DNA from 3 places in the Nocardioides sp. NPDC059952 genome. Region 3 is predicted to be linked to each of the others. Evidence: riboswitches for the same ligand, from Rfam matches in the RefSeq annotation. Region 3 holds a riboswitch; each other region holds the start of a gene.
What was found. A riboswitch is a leader RNA that binds a small molecule or an ion and turns the genes downstream of it on or off. The one in region 3 is predicted to bind cobalamin.
Positions count from the first base shown of each region.

Region 1: linked by a shared signal. The riboswitch ahead of ACFV9G_RS29090 (ABC transporter substrate-binding protein) and the one ahead of ACFV9G_RS24345 (CbtB-domain containing protein) in region 3 are both predicted to bind cobalamin.
Region 2: linked by a shared signal. The riboswitch ahead of ACFV9G_RS21325 (VWA domain-containing protein) and the one ahead of ACFV9G_RS24345 (CbtB-domain containing protein) in region 3 are both predicted to bind cobalamin.

Region 1 is NZ_JBHWLY010000121.1:917-5,869, forward strand. It holds gene ACFV9G_RS29080 (ABC transporter ATP-binding protein) at 1-599, opposite strand, end outside; gene ACFV9G_RS29085 (FecCD family ABC transporter permease) at 679-1,824, opposite strand; gene ACFV9G_RS29090 (ABC transporter substrate-binding protein) at 1,821-2,858, opposite strand; cobalamin riboswitch at 2,912-3,099, opposite strand; gene ACFV9G_RS29095 (NAD(P)H-dependent oxidoreductase) at 3,123-3,821, opposite strand; gene ACFV9G_RS29100 (sugar ABC transporter ATP-binding protein) at 4,000-4,953, shown strand, end outside.
Region 2 is NZ_JBHWLY010000054.1:1,404-6,356, forward strand. It holds partial or broken gene ACFV9G_RS21315 (cobyrinate a,c-diamide synthase) at 1-184, opposite strand, end outside; gene cobO (cob(I)yrinic acid a,c-diamide adenosyltransferase) at 178-792, opposite strand; gene ACFV9G_RS21325 (VWA domain-containing protein) at 792-2,900, opposite strand; cobalamin riboswitch at 2,925-3,066, opposite strand; gene cbiE (precorrin-6y C5,15-methyltransferase (decarboxylating) subunit CbiE) at 3,083-4,318, shown strand; gene bluB (5,6-dimethylbenzimidazole synthase) at 4,315-4,932, opposite strand; gene cobM (precorrin-4 C(11)-methyltransferase) at 4,932-4,953, opposite strand, start outside.
Region 3 is NZ_JBHWLY010000072.1:6,437-11,389, reverse strand. It holds gene ACFV9G_RS24360 (cobalt-precorrin-6A reductase) at 1-571, shown strand, start outside; gene ACFV9G_RS24355 (ferredoxin) at 568-1,257, shown strand; gene ACFV9G_RS24350 (CbtA family protein) at 1,263-2,045, opposite strand; gene ACFV9G_RS24345 (CbtB-domain containing protein) at 2,045-2,260, opposite strand; cobalamin riboswitch at 2,294-2,428, opposite strand; gene ACFV9G_RS24340 (ABC transporter substrate-binding protein) at 2,412-3,521, opposite strand; gene ACFV9G_RS24335 (ABC transporter ATP-binding protein) at 3,518-4,366, opposite strand; gene ACFV9G_RS24330 (FecCD family ABC transporter permease) at 4,363-4,953, opposite strand, start outside.

The DNA.
Region 1 (4,953 bases), on a different contig from region 3:
GCGGCGAGGTTGAGGTCGTGCAGTGCGACCAGGCAGGTCGTGGGCATCCGGCGGACCAGTGCGAGCAGGGCCAGCTGGTGGCGTACGTCGAGGTGGTTCGTCGGCTCGTCCAGGAGCAGGATCTCGGGCTCCTGGGCGAGCGCCCGAGCGATCTGCGTACGCTGCCGCTCGCCGCCCGACAGGGTCGAGAAGCGCTGGTCGAGGCGGTCGGCGATGCCGGCGTGGGTGGCCGCCTCCACGATGACGGCGCGGTCGTGGGCGCTGTCGGGCGCCCAGGCCGGGCGGTGCGGGATCCGGCCGAGCGCGACGACGTCGCGTACCCGTAGGTCCTGGCTGGTCGCCGGCTCCTGCTCGACGACCGCGAGCCGTCGCGCCAGCCGGCGCCGGGACATGCCGGCGAGCGGGCTGCCGTCGAGCAGCACGTCCCCGGAGTCCGCGGGCCGCAGCCCCGCCAGGATGCGGATCAGCGAGGACTTCCCGGAACCGTTGGGCCCGAGCAGCCCGACGGTGACGCCGTCCTCGACCTGGAGGGAGACGTCGTCGACGACGAGGCGCCCACGGGGAGCCCATCGGACCCGCCCTGCCTCGAGCGCCGTCATCGGGCCGCCTCCGTAGCGCAAGCGCCAGAATACGGACGCGACCCGATGACAGGCTGACGGGTCGCTCGCTGACGCTCGCTCATCGGCGGGCCCTCATCAGCACCAGGGCGAAGGCGGGCACCCCGACCAGCGCGGTCGCCACCCCGACCGGGAGCTCCTCGGGGTCGATCACGGTCCGGGCCGCGGTGTCGACCCAGATCAGGAAGATCGCGCCGAGCAGCGCGGTCGCCGGGAGCAGCAGCCGGTGTCCGGGGCCGACCAGTGCGCGTGCCAGGTGCGGCAGCACCAGCCCGACGAAGCCGATCGCGCCCGAGGTGGACACGATGACGGCCGTCATCAGCGCCGTCAGCACCAGGAGCACCGCCCGGATCCGGCCGACGTCGACTCCGAGGGAGGCCGCCGCGTCGTTGCCGAAGGCGAACGCGTCCAGCCAGCCGGCGCCCGCGACGCAGCAGAGCAGCCCGCCGAGCACGATCACCCCGCAGACCAGGACGTCGGTCCAGCTCGCCGAGGAGAGCGACCCGAGCAGCCAGAACAGCACCCCGCGCGTCTGCTCGGCGTCGGCCGCGGTGAACACGATGAACGAGGTGAGCGCCGAGAAGAGCTGGGTGGCGGCGATGCCGGCCAGGACCAGCCGGTCGGTGGTGCCGCCGGCGAGCGAGGCCAGCAGCAGCACGAGTGCGAACGAGACGAGCGCTCCCGCGAACGCCCCGGTGGAGAGCCCGATCGCGCCCGATCCGACGCCCAGCACGACGATCGAGACCGCGCCGGTCGAGGCTCCTGAGGAGATGCCGAGCACGAACGGGTCGGCGAGCGGGTTGCGCAGCAGCGACTGCAGGATCACCCCGCAGATCGCCAGTCCCGCTCCGCATATCCCCGCCAGCAGCGTACGTGGCAGCCGCAGGTCCCACACGATGCTCTGCTGGAGCAGGGTGAGGCCGGAAGAGCCGAGGCCGACCCGGTCAGCCACGACCCGGTAGACGTCGGTGACGCTCAGGTCGGATGGCCCGACGGTGATCGCCCCCGCGACCGAGGCCAGCACCACCAAGGGCGCGACCAGCAGGACGCCGGTGACCCCGATCGCCGAGGCGTCACGTCCGTCGGCCGAGACGTCGCCCGCGTCGGTCGAGATGTCACGTACGTCGGCCGAGACGTCATCGCCGTGCCAAGTCGGCCGACCGGGGTGACGCTTCGGCTGATCGGAGCCCGGCGTACGCAGTCTCATAGGCCGAGGTCGGCGAGCTGCTCGGCGACGTTCTCGACGGCGTAGACGGTGCGGATCGACGGGTTGAGCTCGGCGCCGGAGAGAGTCACGAAGCGGTCGTTCTTCACCGCCTCCATCTGCGACGTGACCGGGTTGGTCTTCAGGTAGTCGATCTTCGCGCGGGCGGTCTCGGCGGTCTGGCTCTTGCGGGTCAGGTCGCCGAGGACGATGACGTCGGGGTTGCGCTCGGCGACGGTCTCCCAGTTGATCTGCGGCCATTCGTCGGTGGTGTCGTCGAAGACGTTCTCCACGCCGAGGGTGCGCCCGATGATCCCGGGGCCGCCGCAGCAGCCGGCCAGGTAGGGCGACTCCGAGTTGGCGAACCAGTACATCGCGCTGACGTCTCCGGCCGGTGCCTCGCTCTCGGCGTTCTCGAGCCGCCGGGACAGGTCGGCGACGAGCTCCTCGCCCCGCTCGGGGACGCCGAAGATCCGCGCCAGGTCGGTGATCTCGCCGAGGATGGTCTCGATCTCGAGGGCGTCGTGGCGGGTGCCGTCGTCGTCGCCCTCGTTGTCCTTGAGGCACTCGGCGGGGGAGAGGTAGGAGCCCACGCCGAGCTTCTCCAGGTTCTCGGGTGTGGTCACCCCGCCCTCGCCCAGAGTGCTGGCGAAGGAGGCCGTGACGAAGTCCGGCTCGGTCTCCAGGACGCGCTCGTAGGAGGGCGCGTTCTCGGCCAGCCGAGGCACGTCCTCGTTGGCCGCGGCCAGCGAGTCGAGCACCGGGTCGGTCCAGGTCGCGGAGCCGACGACACGGTCGGCCAGGCCGAGCGAGAGCAGGATCTCCGTGGAGCCCTGGTTGAGCGAGACGACACGCTCGGGAGGTGCATCGAGGGTCATCTCGCGGCCGCAGTTGGTCAGGGTGATCGGGAAGCCGGCGGTGCCGGCGGCCGCCTGCTGTGTCCCGGAGGGCTGGTCGGCGGCGCAGCCGGCCAGCGTCGAGCCGAGCACCAGAACGGTGCTCGCGGTGAGAGTTCGGATGGTGCGGGAGGGGTGCACGTCGGTCCTCGAGCGGGTCGCGGGCTGGTGCGCGTCGCCCGTGCTGACCGGCAGCGGTGTGCTGCAGGGCCAGCAGGTCTTCGGACTCGGGATCGACCGGCGCGAGACGCCTTCCCAGGCCCGAGGGCCCAGTGGCACAGTGTCCCGTCCGTCACCCACACCGCTGCGCGTCAGTCCCGGACTCTCACCGGGTTCCCGTGCCGGGACTACGTCCCGAGCGGCTGGCCAGAAGACCGTAGCAGGCGACTCCGCCCGCGCGGGGCCTCAGCCCTCGCGATGGGCGCTCAGCCCGTCCTCCCCGGGCGCGACCGAGTCGTGGAGCCTGATCGTGTGGTCGTAGTGCTCCTCGGCCATCGGCCGGTAGTCGATCCGCGGCTCCCTCATCACGCCCTCGAGACGTACGGTCAGGTCGGCCTCGATCCGAGCCATGAGCTGCGGGTTCATGGTGTCGGCGTCGGTGATCAGGTGCGGCCGCAGCGGGTCCATCCCGGTGTACCAGAACGTGCCGTGCAGCAGGGGCCACAGGACGTCCTCGATGTCGCCGCTGATCCCACGCGGACCGAGGGTCGCGGCCCGGTCGCCGGCGGTGACGACGGTCAGCGCGCGCTTGCCGACCAGGCCGCCCTTACCGTACTTGAGCGGCTTGCCGGTCTCCGGATCCGGTACGTCGAAGGCGAACCCCGACTCGAAGACGCGGTCGATCCAGCCCTTGAGGATGGCCGGCACCGAATACCACCACAGCGGGAACTGCACGACCAGCAGATCGGCCTCCCGCAGCCGGTCCTGGTGGTGGCGTACGTCAGCCTCGCCGCGCTCCACCAGAAGTGGATTGAAACCTTCTCGATAGAGGTCGATCTCATCGACGCTCCAGCCGTCCGCGCCGAGGGCGTTCATGCCGACCTCACGCAGCCGTCCGTTGAGTGATGCCGAGTGCGGATGTGCCCATACCCAGAGTGCGTGCATAGGGCTCTGAACGCCGTCTGACGCGGTGGGATTCCCGCCTGGAGACAGGCCGGCGCCGACACGGTCTGATGACAAAGTCCGGATCTCGCTCAAATTAGCGGCCTCAGAGTGTTGACGTATGTGATTGCCATCACTAGCGTAAACCAGGCTTGAAACCTTTCAATTCGAGGAGCTGCCCATGCCGGACACACCCGCCGCACTGGAGCTGCGGGACGTGGCCAAGTCGTTCGGCCCCGTACGCGCCCTCCGGTCCGGAAGCCTCCGGGTCGAGGCCGGATCCATCCACGCGCTCGTGGGGGAGAACGGAGCCGGGAAGTCGACCCTGGTCAAGATCGTCGCCGGGCTCTACCGTCGTGACGCCGGCGACTACCTGCTCGCCGGGGAGCAGGTCGACTTCCGCAACACCGCCGACGCCAAGCAGGCCGGGGTCGCGGTCATCTACCAGGAGCCGACCCTCTTCCCCGACCTCTCCGTCACCGAGAACATCTTCATGGGGCGCCAGCCGACCAACCGCTGGGGCAAGATCGACCGCGCCGCGATGCGCACCGAGGTCGTCGAGCTCTTCGCCCGGCTCGGCGTCCCGATCGAGCCCGACCGGCCGACCGAAGGCCTCTCCATCGCCGACCAGCAGCTGATCGAGATCGCCAAGGCGCTCTCGCTCGACGCCAAGGTCTTGATCATGGACGAGCCGACCGCTGCCCTCTCGGGCAACGAGGTCGACCGGCTGATGACCGTGGCGCGCACGCTGCGCGACCAGGGCTGCGCCGTCGTCTTCATCTCGCACCGCTTCGACGAGGTGTTCGCGCTGTGCGACACGATCACCGTGATGCGCGACGGCGCCTACATCTCCACCGACCCCATCTCCGAGGTCACCGAGGACGAGATCGTCCAGCGGCTCGTGGGACGCGAGGTCTCCGACCTCTACCCCAAGCTCGAGGCCACGGTCGGCAAGCCACTGCTCGAGGTCACGGGCCTCACCCGCACGGGACTGTTCCAGGACATCAGCCTGACCGTCCGCGAAGGTGAGATCGTCGGCCTGGCGGGCCTCGTCGGTGCCGGGCGCAGCGAGGTCGCGCAGGCGATCTTCGGCGTCGACCCCTACGAGAGCGGCGAGGTCGTCCTCGACGGACGC
Region 2 (4,953 bases), on a different contig from region 3:
GGTTTCGCCCCGGCCGCCCGGTGGCGAGCGCGTGGTAGCCCGGGTCGATGTAGTCCGGGCCGACCTTGTGACCGCTGACCTCGTGCCCGGCGGAACGCAGCGCCGCCATCAGGCCGGTGGCGATCGTCGTCTTCCCCGACCCGGTCGAGGGAGCAGCGACCACCAGCCGGGGCAGGGTCACCATTCGATGCCCCGCTGGCCCTTCTGGCCGGCGTCCATCGGGTGCTTGATCTTGGTCATCTCGGTGACCAGGTCCGCCACCTCGAGCACGGCGGGGTCGGCATCGCGGCCGGTGATCACGACGTGCTGGCGCCCCGGCCGCTCGGAGAGCACGGAGGCGACCTCGGCGGCGTCGACCCAGCCCCACTTGATCGGGTAGGTGAACTCGTCGAGGACCAGCAGGTCGTACGTCTCCGCGGCCAGGCACCGCTTGATCTCGGCCCAGCCCTCGGCGGCGGCCGCGGCGTGGTCCTCGGCCTCCCCCTGCTTGCGCGACCAGGACCAGCCGGAGCCCATCTTGTGCCAGTCGACCGGCCCACCCTCGCCGGTCTCCTCGTGCAGCTTCCCGAGGCGCTCGAGCACGGTCTGCTCGCCGATGCGCCACTTGGCCGACTTCACGAACTGGAAGACCCCGATCCGCCAGCCCTGGTTCCAGCCGCGCAGCGCGAGCCCGAAGGCGGCGGTCGACTTCCCCTTGCCCGGCCCGGTGTGGACCATCACCAGCGGCCGGTTGCGGCGCTGGCGGGTGGTGAGCCCGTCGTCGGGTACGTTCAGCGGCTGTCCCTTGGGCATCAGGCTGCTCCCTTCCCGCTGGTGGTGTAGCCGTGCACCGCGGAGGTCAGCGCCTCGGCGCTCACCTCGGCGACCGGCACGTGCTCGGCGCCCAGGTGCTCGGCCAACTGGCGGGCCAGCCCGAGCCGCATCGGCCCGCTCTCGGAGTCGATGACGACGGTCGTGACACCCAGGCTGGCGACGTACGCGGCGGCCTGCTGCGATCGCCTGACGGCGTCCTTGCCGTGGGCCTGCGCAGTTTTTTGGGACGAGTTCGCGCGGCCGTCGGTGACGACCACCAGCAACGGCCGCAGATCGGGGTCGCGCAGGTGCTCGCGCTGGAGCACGCGGGCGGCCTCGAGGAGGCCTTCGGCCAGCGGCGTACGTCCTCCGGCGGGGATCTCGTCGAGACGGACCGCCGCGAGGTCGACCGAGCTCGTCGGCGGCAGCACCAGCTCGGCGCCCTCGCCGCGGAACGTGATCATCCCGACCTTGTCGCGGCGCCGGTAGGCGTCCAGCAGCAGCGAGAGGACCGCGGCCTTGACCTGCGCCATCCGCTTGCGCGCGGCCATCGAGCCGGAGGCGTCCACGCAGAAGAGCACCAGGTTGGCCTCGCGGCCCTCGCGAATCGCGGTCCGCAGGTCCTCGGAGCGCAGCTCGACCTTGGCCGAGGTGCGCGAGCGGACCGCCTGCTTGCCTGCTGCCGCCTTGAGCGTCTCGACGAGGTGGAGTGATCCGCGGGTGCTGACGCTGGCGCCGATCCGGCGGCCGCTGCTGCCGATCGCCTTGCTCCGGCCGCCGGTGCGGCCCGTACCCAGGCCGGTCACGGTCAGGAGGCGGGGGCGGTAGGCCGGGGCTGCGGCGGTGACGGACTCGCCTGCGGGAGCGGAGGGAGTCTGTGGCTGGCCGGGTGCGTCATCGGCTGTGTTGGTTTCGACACCGCTCGCTTCGCTCGCGGGCTCAACCGACGGTGGCTGATCGGTCGAGCCGTCCCCATCGCTGGTCGAGCCGCCGGAGCCGCTAGGCGGAGGCGTGTCGAGACCAACAGAATCGTCAGCGCCACCTTCATTCGAGTCCCCGCCCTCCGGCGGCTCGGGCGGCAGCTCGTCGTCGCCGAGGATGCGGTCGAGCAGGTCCTCGTCCAGCCCAGGAGCGTCGAACGGGTTGCGCCGGCGCCGGTGCGGCAAGGCGAGCAGGGCGGCGCGGCGGATGTCGGCGCGGGTGACCTCGGAGCGCCCGGCCCAGGCCGCGTGTGCGACCGCGGTGCGGGCGGTGACGATGTCGGCGCGCAGCCCGTCGACCTCGAACGCCGCGCAGATCTCGGCGATCTTGAGCAGCCCCGGTGCGGTGAGCCGGACCTTCCCGACGAGGGCACGCGCGGTGGAGACCCGAGCAGTCAGGTCGCGCTCGGCGGCCAGATAGCGCTCGACGAACCCGGGCGCGTCCAGGTCGAAGGCCATCCGACGGCGTACGACCTCCGCCCGAAGGGAAGGATCCCGGGGGGCGGCGACCTCGACGGTGAGCCCGAAGCGGTCCAGCAGCTGCGGGCGCAGCTCGCCCTCCTCGGGGTTCATGGTGCCGATCAGTACGAACCGGGCGGCGTGCTCGACCGAGACGCCGTCCCGCTCGACGCTGACCCGGCCCATCGCCGCCGCGTCCAGCAGCAGGTCGACGAGGTGGTCGTGGAGCAGGTTGACCTCGTCGACGTAGAGCAGGCCGCGGTGTGCCCGCGCGAGCAGCCCCGGCTCGAACTCGACCGCGCCGCGCGACAGCGCGCTCTCCAGATGGAGCGAGCCGACGACGCGGTCCTCGGTGGCCCCGACCGGGAGCTCGACCAGCCGCACCGGCCGGCTCTCCACGACGGCGGCGGACCCGAAGGGACCGTCCGGCGACTCCGCGGAGGGGTCGGCGGGGTCGATCGAGAACCTGTCCCCGGCGTAGACCGAGATCGAGGGCAGCACGGCCGCCAGACCGCGTACGGCCGTCGACTTCGCGGTCCCCTTCTCGCCACGGACCAGTACCCCGCCGATCTCCGGGGAGATGGTGGTCAGCACGAGCGCGAGGCCCATGTCGTCGAGGTCGTCCGCCTGGCAGCCGAGGACGGCAGAAAATGGGTAGTGCACCGGCATGAGAGGCTCCCGCTCCCTATCGCGTTGGATGGATGGACGCGAGGCCGGTCTTCGGACTTGTCGAGTCCCCGTGAGGGGGCTCGATTCACCGCAGCGGGCCTGTGCCGGAATCTCACCGGCTTCCCAGATTCTCCCCAGTCGGGGCACCTCGCGCCTGTGCGGTCACTGTAGCGTCTGGCCTCATGATCGTCGTGGTGGGCATCGGTGCCGGAGGTTGGGACGAGATCCCCGTACGTCACCAGCAGCTGATCCGGGAGTCCGCCGTCCTCCTCGGCGGCAAGCGTCATCTCGACCTCGTCCCGGACGTCCCCGGCCAGCGGCGCGAGCCCTGGCCCTCCCCGCTGCGCGAGGGCCTCCCGGCGCTGCTCGACGGCATCGGGGACGCGGTCGCCCTGGCTTCGGGTGACCCGCTGGTCTCTGGCATCGGCACGACGCTGATCACGCTCCTCGGCCGGGAGAACGTACGCATCGAGCCGGCCGTCTCCTCCGTCGCCCTCGCCCGCGCCCGGATGGGCTGGGCGGCCGAGACGTGCGTGGTCGTCAGCCTCGTCGGCCGCGACGTGTCGCTGGTCGCGCGCGAGCTCGCTCCCGGCCGCCGGATCCTGGCCCTCTCCGCCGACGAGGCGACCCCCGCCTCGGTCGCGATCCTCCTGGCCAAAGCCGGTTTCGGGGCCTCCACCATGACCGTGCTGGGAGAGCTGGGAGCGGACACGGAGAGCGCCCGGACCGCGACCGCCTCGACCTGGACGGGCGAGTCACCCCGGCTCAACATCGTGGCGATCGAGTGCGCCGGGGCATCCCTCTACGGCTGGTCCACCGGCCTCCCCGACGAAGCCTTCGAGAACGACGGCCAGCTGACCAAGCGGGACCTGCGGGCCTCGGCCCTGGCCCGCCTGGCGCCGGCTCCTGGGGAGCACCTGTGGGACGTGGGTGCCGGTGCCGGCTCGGTCGGGATCGAGTGGATGCGGGCGCATCCGACCTGCACCACGACCGCGATCGAAGGCAGCTCCGAGCGGGCGGCCAGGATCGCCCGCAACGCCGCCCGGCTCGGGGTTCCGGGACTGAGCGTGGTCGAGGGCCGTGCACCCGATGCCCTGGCCGGCCTCCCTGCCCCGGATGCGATCTTCATCGGCGGCGGCGCGACCCGCCCCGGCGTGCTCGACACCTGCCTCGCCGCCCTGCGCCCCGGCGGGCGCCTGGTGGTCCACGGCGTCACCCTGGAGACCGAGCAGCTCCTGGCGCGACAGCACGCCGAGCTGGGCGGCGAGCTGACCCGGATCTCGGTGGAGTCCGTCGACGCGATCGGCACCTTCCGCGGCTGGGCACCCCAGCGCACGGTCGTGCATTGGTCCTACAGCGCGCGTCAGCACTCGCGAGGTGTCGATCCGGTCAGTGGCCCGGAGATACTGACGGACTAGCCGAACTTCTCCTCGTGGACCACCGTCGAGAGCGGCGAGCGGTGGCGCCAGCCGAAGCGCTCCAGGTCGGGGACGTCGGGGAGGTCGGCGACGGGCCCGACGCAGAGCCAGGCGACGGGACGTACGCCCTCGGGCATGCCGACCAGGTCCCGCAGGAACTCCTCACGGTAGAAGCTGACCCAGCCGACGCCGAGTCCTTCGGCTGTGGCCGCGAGCCAGAGGTTCTGGATGGCGCAGACGACTGAGTAGAGGCCGGCGTCGGCGATGGCGTGGCGGCCGAGGACGTTGGGGCCGCCGCGGGTCGGGTCGTAGCCGACCACGATGCCCAGCCCGGACTCGCGGATGCCCTCGATCTTGATCCGGGAGAAGGTCTCGGCCCGCTCGCCGGCCAGGGTCGCGGCGAAGGTGTCGCGCTCGGTCGCGACGTGGGCGTGGAAGCGCTCGAGGCGGTCGGCGTCGCGTACGAGCACGAAGTCCCAGGGCTGCGACATGCCGACGCTCGGGGCGGCGTGGGCTGCGGAGAGGAGCCGCTCCAGAACGTCCGGAGCGACCGGCTCGCCGGTGAACTCCGCGCGCGTGTCCCGGCGGCGGTTGATGGCGTCGTAGAGGTCCATCAGGCACGCGCCTCCAGGTTT
Region 3 (4,953 bases):
CGAGGGCCTGAGGGGGGCCCTCGACCACTTCGACGCGGTCATCGACGCGACGCATCCGTTCGCGCGCGGGATGTCGGCCAACGCGGCGGCCGCCTGCGCGCAGACCGGGCATCCGTTGCTCCGGCTGGAGCGTCCCGGCTGGCCGGCGGACCCGTCCTGGGCCTACGTCGACACCCACGACCAGGCGGCCACGCTCGCCGCCGGCCTCGGGAAGCGTCCGTTCATCACGGTCGGACGCCAGGAGCTCGCCAGGTTCGTCCCGGCACTCGCCGGACACCAGGCCCTCGCCCGCGTGGTCGACCGGCCCGACCTCGACCTCCCCGAAGCCTGGACCCTGCTGACCAGCCGTGGCCCCTACGAGATCGAGGGCGAGCTCGCGCTGATGCGCGAGCACGGGACGGACGTACTCATCACCAAGGACTCCGGCGGCACCTTCACCTGGCCGAAGATGGCCGCGGCGGCCGAGCTCGGGGTGAGCGTCGTGGTCGTCCGCCGCCCGGCCGGAGAGGACGGCGTCCGCACGGTCGACGACGTCGCCGAGGCGGTCTCCTGGGTGCGGAGCCTCGGATGACACACCGCGTCGTCGTCGGGATGTCGGTGACCGACGTCGACCGCCGCGAGGACCTGCTCGCCTGGGCCCGCGAGCTCGACGCGAGCCTTGCGTTTCTGCAGATGGGCGACCCGTCGCTCTCCCGCGAGCTGACCCGCCTGGCCGACGAGGGCGCCGGGACCATCGCCCTGGCCGGGGTCAGCCTCGGCCCGCTCGCTCCGGGCCACTCCTGGCTGCGCCGGATCGCCGCTCACTGGTGGCGCGAGCGCGCCGGCACCCGCCCCGAGTTGCAGATCGCGACCCGCCTGGCCACCACGCGCGAGGAGCTCGCCGAGGCGCTGACCGACTCGCTGGCCGAGACCCGGCCGATCACCGGCACCGAGCCCGGGCTCACCTCGCCCGCCTGGGAGCGGGTCCCCGACCACGTACGTCAGGTGCTGATCTGCCGCGGTCCGCGCTGCACCGCGAAGGGCTCGGAGGAGACCGCCAGGGCGGTGATCCTGGGTGCGATGGAGGCCGGTCTCGGCGACGACGACCTGCTGATCACCCACACCGGCTGCCAGTTCCCGTGCAACCAGGCGCCGGTGCTCAGCGTCCAGCCCGACGATGTCTGGTACGGCAACGTGGAAGCGGCCGCCGCCCGGGTGATCGTGCGTGATCACCTGGCCGACGGCCGCCCCGTGGAGACCTACCGCCTCCCTCGCTGAGCCGCTCAGAGGCTGGCGGCGAGGGCCTTTCGCTCCGCGACAGCGCGCTCTGCCGCGTAGAGACGAATGACCAGGCCGGTCAGCGCCACTCCGAGCACGCCCCACATCGTGGCGAGCGTGATCAGCGAGGCCCGACGGAAGAACCACAGCGTGTCGGCCGGGAAGTCCCCGACCTCGTTGACCGTCGTGAACAGCTGCCCGGCGACGACCATGACGACCAGGTAGGCCGCGATCGCGCCGACCACGGCGAGGTAGGTGCCGAACCGCCCACGCAGCCGCACGGCGGCGTACGTCACGACCACCGCCGCCACGACCGAGAGGGCCTGGAAGGCGAAGTAGACCGCGGTGCGTACCCCGATGGTGTCTCCGCTGCCCACCGCCGGTGGGGTCGCCGGATATTTGAGGAACGGCACCAGGGCGACCGCGACGAACCCGATCAGGGTGACGAGCGCCGTCGACTGTCCCGGCGTGAGCCGTCCCAGACGACCCAGCGTCGCGGCGGCGACCAGCCCGAGGATGCCGCCGAGCGCGACGCCGACCGCGAGGGTGCCGGTCAGCAGCCCCCAGGTGCTCTGGTTGGTGCGGGAGACCTCGGCGGCCTCCTCGCCACCCTCGCCACCCTCATCGCCTTCGGCGGCGTGCGAGTGCGAGTGCCCGTCGCCGCCCTCCTCCAGCGCGATGGCAGCACCGACCTGCGGCTCACCGACGGAGTACGCCACCAGGAAGGTGGCGACTCCGGCGAGGAGTCCAGCTAGCAGGCCGCGTACGAGAAATGCACGCGGGCTCATCAGTGGCAGGGGTAGCCGAGCAGGTGACGACCGTCGTGGACCCACTCGTGGATGAGCGTGCCGGACGGGATCGAGACCGCGCCCTGGTCGGCGCTGATGAAGAAGAGCACCAGGAGACCGAGCAGGCCGAAGAAGAGCGCCCAGGGGGCAAGCTCACGAAGCGAGATAGTGGGCAGATCGACGCCGGCGACGGGCGCCACAGCAGGCTGCGACATATGTCCTCCTCAGGGATGAATGCGTCCCTGTTCGTTGGGGTTGGACGGACAATCGGGTCTGACTCCACCGCCGAAGCGATGTCACAGTAGCGCGACTGTGCCGGAGTTCCACCGGCTTCCTCATGTCCGTTGCCAGCACTATAGCGGGATCTCAGCGGAGCCACTCGTTGCCGGTGAGACTGCTCAGCTCGGTGATGTCGAGCTCGGGCTCGATCCCGGACTCGGGCGCGAGCCCGAAGTGCTCGACCGAGCGGCGGACCCACTCGGCGGCGTCGATGTTGATCGGACCGGAGACCCACATCGCGTACGGCAGGTTCACGAACCGCTGCTCCTTGACCGCGGTCAGGTCGCGCGAGGCCGGGTGGGCCTGGAGGACCTTGACCTTCTCCTCGTAGGACTGGCCGGGGTAGTCCACGAAGTAGATGACGTCCGGGTCCGCGGCGGCGAGACGCTCCCAGCCGACCTCGGTCCAGGTGTCCTCCACGTCGGCGGTCGCGTTGGTCACCCCGGCGGTGTCGAAGATGGCCTGCGGAGCGCCGAAGGAGCCGGAGGTGAAGATCGCGTCGATGCCGGAGTCGAAGAGGAACGCGGTCGGCGCCTTCGCAAGGCTAGGCGCGCTCTCCAGGGCCTCGCGGCGCTCGTCGATGTCGGCCGCGACCTTCTTCGCCTCCGAGCCGTGGCCGGTCAGCTCACCGATGTTGAGCAGGTCGGTACGCAGCGCCGTCCAGGCCTCCATCGTGCCGCGGTCGCCGTCCTCCTGCCGGCAGGACTCACTGAGCAGGTAGGTCTCGATGCCGTGCTCCTCCACGGTCTCGGGCACCAGGTTGCGTGACTCGCTGAAGCCGTAGTTCCAGCCCGCGAACATCAGCTGCGGCTCGAGCGCCAGGACGGTCTCCAGGGTCGGCTGTTCGTCCCCGACGACCTTCAGCTCCCCGACCCGGTCCTTCGGGTAGGCCAGCTCGAGCAGCTCCTGGTCCCGGGCGATGCCGGTGACCGCGACGAGGTTCTCCCGGGCACCGACGGCCAGGGCGATGGAGATGATCCCGCCGTCGTACGCGTAGAGCTCGGTGACCGGCTCGTCGACGGTCACCTTCTCGCCACAGTTCTCGACGGTGATCGCGCCGTCGTTCTCCTGGGCCGCGGTGCCGACGCTGGTCTTCTCCGCCGCACCGCAGGAGGTGAGGATCGTCGAGCCGAGTGCCAGCGCGGCCAGGCAGGCGAGGCCGCCGCGACGTACGGGGATGGTCGGGAGAGAGGTCATGCCGAGTGGTCCTTCCGGGGGTGGATGAGCAGATGGGGCTGGTCCAGGTGCGGGTGGGGCACCTGGACGGAGCCGACGCCGAAGTGGAGATCGACGCGGATGGTGTCGAGCACCTCGGCCGGCGGCCCGTGGGCGACGACGGTCGCCGGGCCGCTGTCGGGATCGCTGCCCCGCGGCCGGCCGAGAACCGCCAGCTGGTCGAAGGAACGCAGCGCCAGGTCGAGGTCGTGGATCGTCGCGACCAGGGTCTCGGCCCGGTCGGCGACCGTCCGCAGCAGCCGCAGCTGCCAGGCGACGTCGAGATGGTTCGTGGGCTCGTCCAGGAGCATCACCGGGCTCTCCTGGGCGAGGCCGCGGGCGAGCACCGCCCGGCGCCGCTCGCCGCCGGAGAGGCGGTCGCAGGGGTCGTCGATACGGTCGGCCAGGCCGACGGCATCGAGCGCGGCCCGGACGATCTCGCGCTCCTGCCGTCCGCCTCGCGACCACGGCCGGGTGCGCGGCACCCGGCCCAGCGCCACCATCTCGCCGACGAGCAGCTCGGCCGAGGCGACCTCCTCCTGGGGGACGTACGCAAGCCGGCGGGCGCGTTCGCGCGAGCCGATCCGGGAGATCTCCTGGAGCCGACCGGAGTCGTCGGCGAGCTGGGCCTGCCCCGTGCTCGGCCGCAGTACGCCGGCCAGGATGCGCAGCAGCGTCGACTTCCCCACCCCGTTCACGCCCACGATCCCGAGGCTGGTCCCCGCAGGTACGTCGAGGTCGACATCGCGCAGCACCTCACGCTCGCCCAAACGGGCCCCGACCCCGCGCAGCCGCAGCACCGGCCCCGCGCCGCCGCGCCCACTCATCGAGCACCGCCGAACCGGTAGCGGCTCCGGCCCATCAGCAGCAGGAAGAGCGGTGCACCGACGACGCCGGTGACCACCCCCAGCGGGATCTCCTGCGGTCGGGCCACCATCCGCGCGAGCACGTCGACCCACAGCAGGAAGAGCCCGCCGCCCAGCGCCGCGACCGGGAGCACCACCCGGTGCCGGGCCCCGACGAGCAGCCTGGCGGCGTGCGGCACGATCAGGCCGACGAACCCGATCCCGCCGCTCACCGCGACCAGCACCCCGACCAGCACCGAGAGGCCGACGAACAGGGTGCCGCGCAGCGCCGCGACGTTGACGCCGAGCGCTGCCGCGGTCTCCGGCCCGGCGGCGAGCGCGTCCAGCCACCGGTGCAGCGCCAGCATCCCGGCGGCAAGCACGAGACCGACGACCGCAGGCACCCACAGCTTCTCCCAGCTGGCGCCGCCGACGCTGCCGAGCATCCAGAACATCACCGAGTTCGCGGCCCGCGGGTCGTCGCTGGCGAAGACCAGGAAGGAGGCGATCGCGGAGAGCCCCGAGGAGAGCACCACCCCGGAGAGCACCAGCCGGATCGGGGTCAGTCC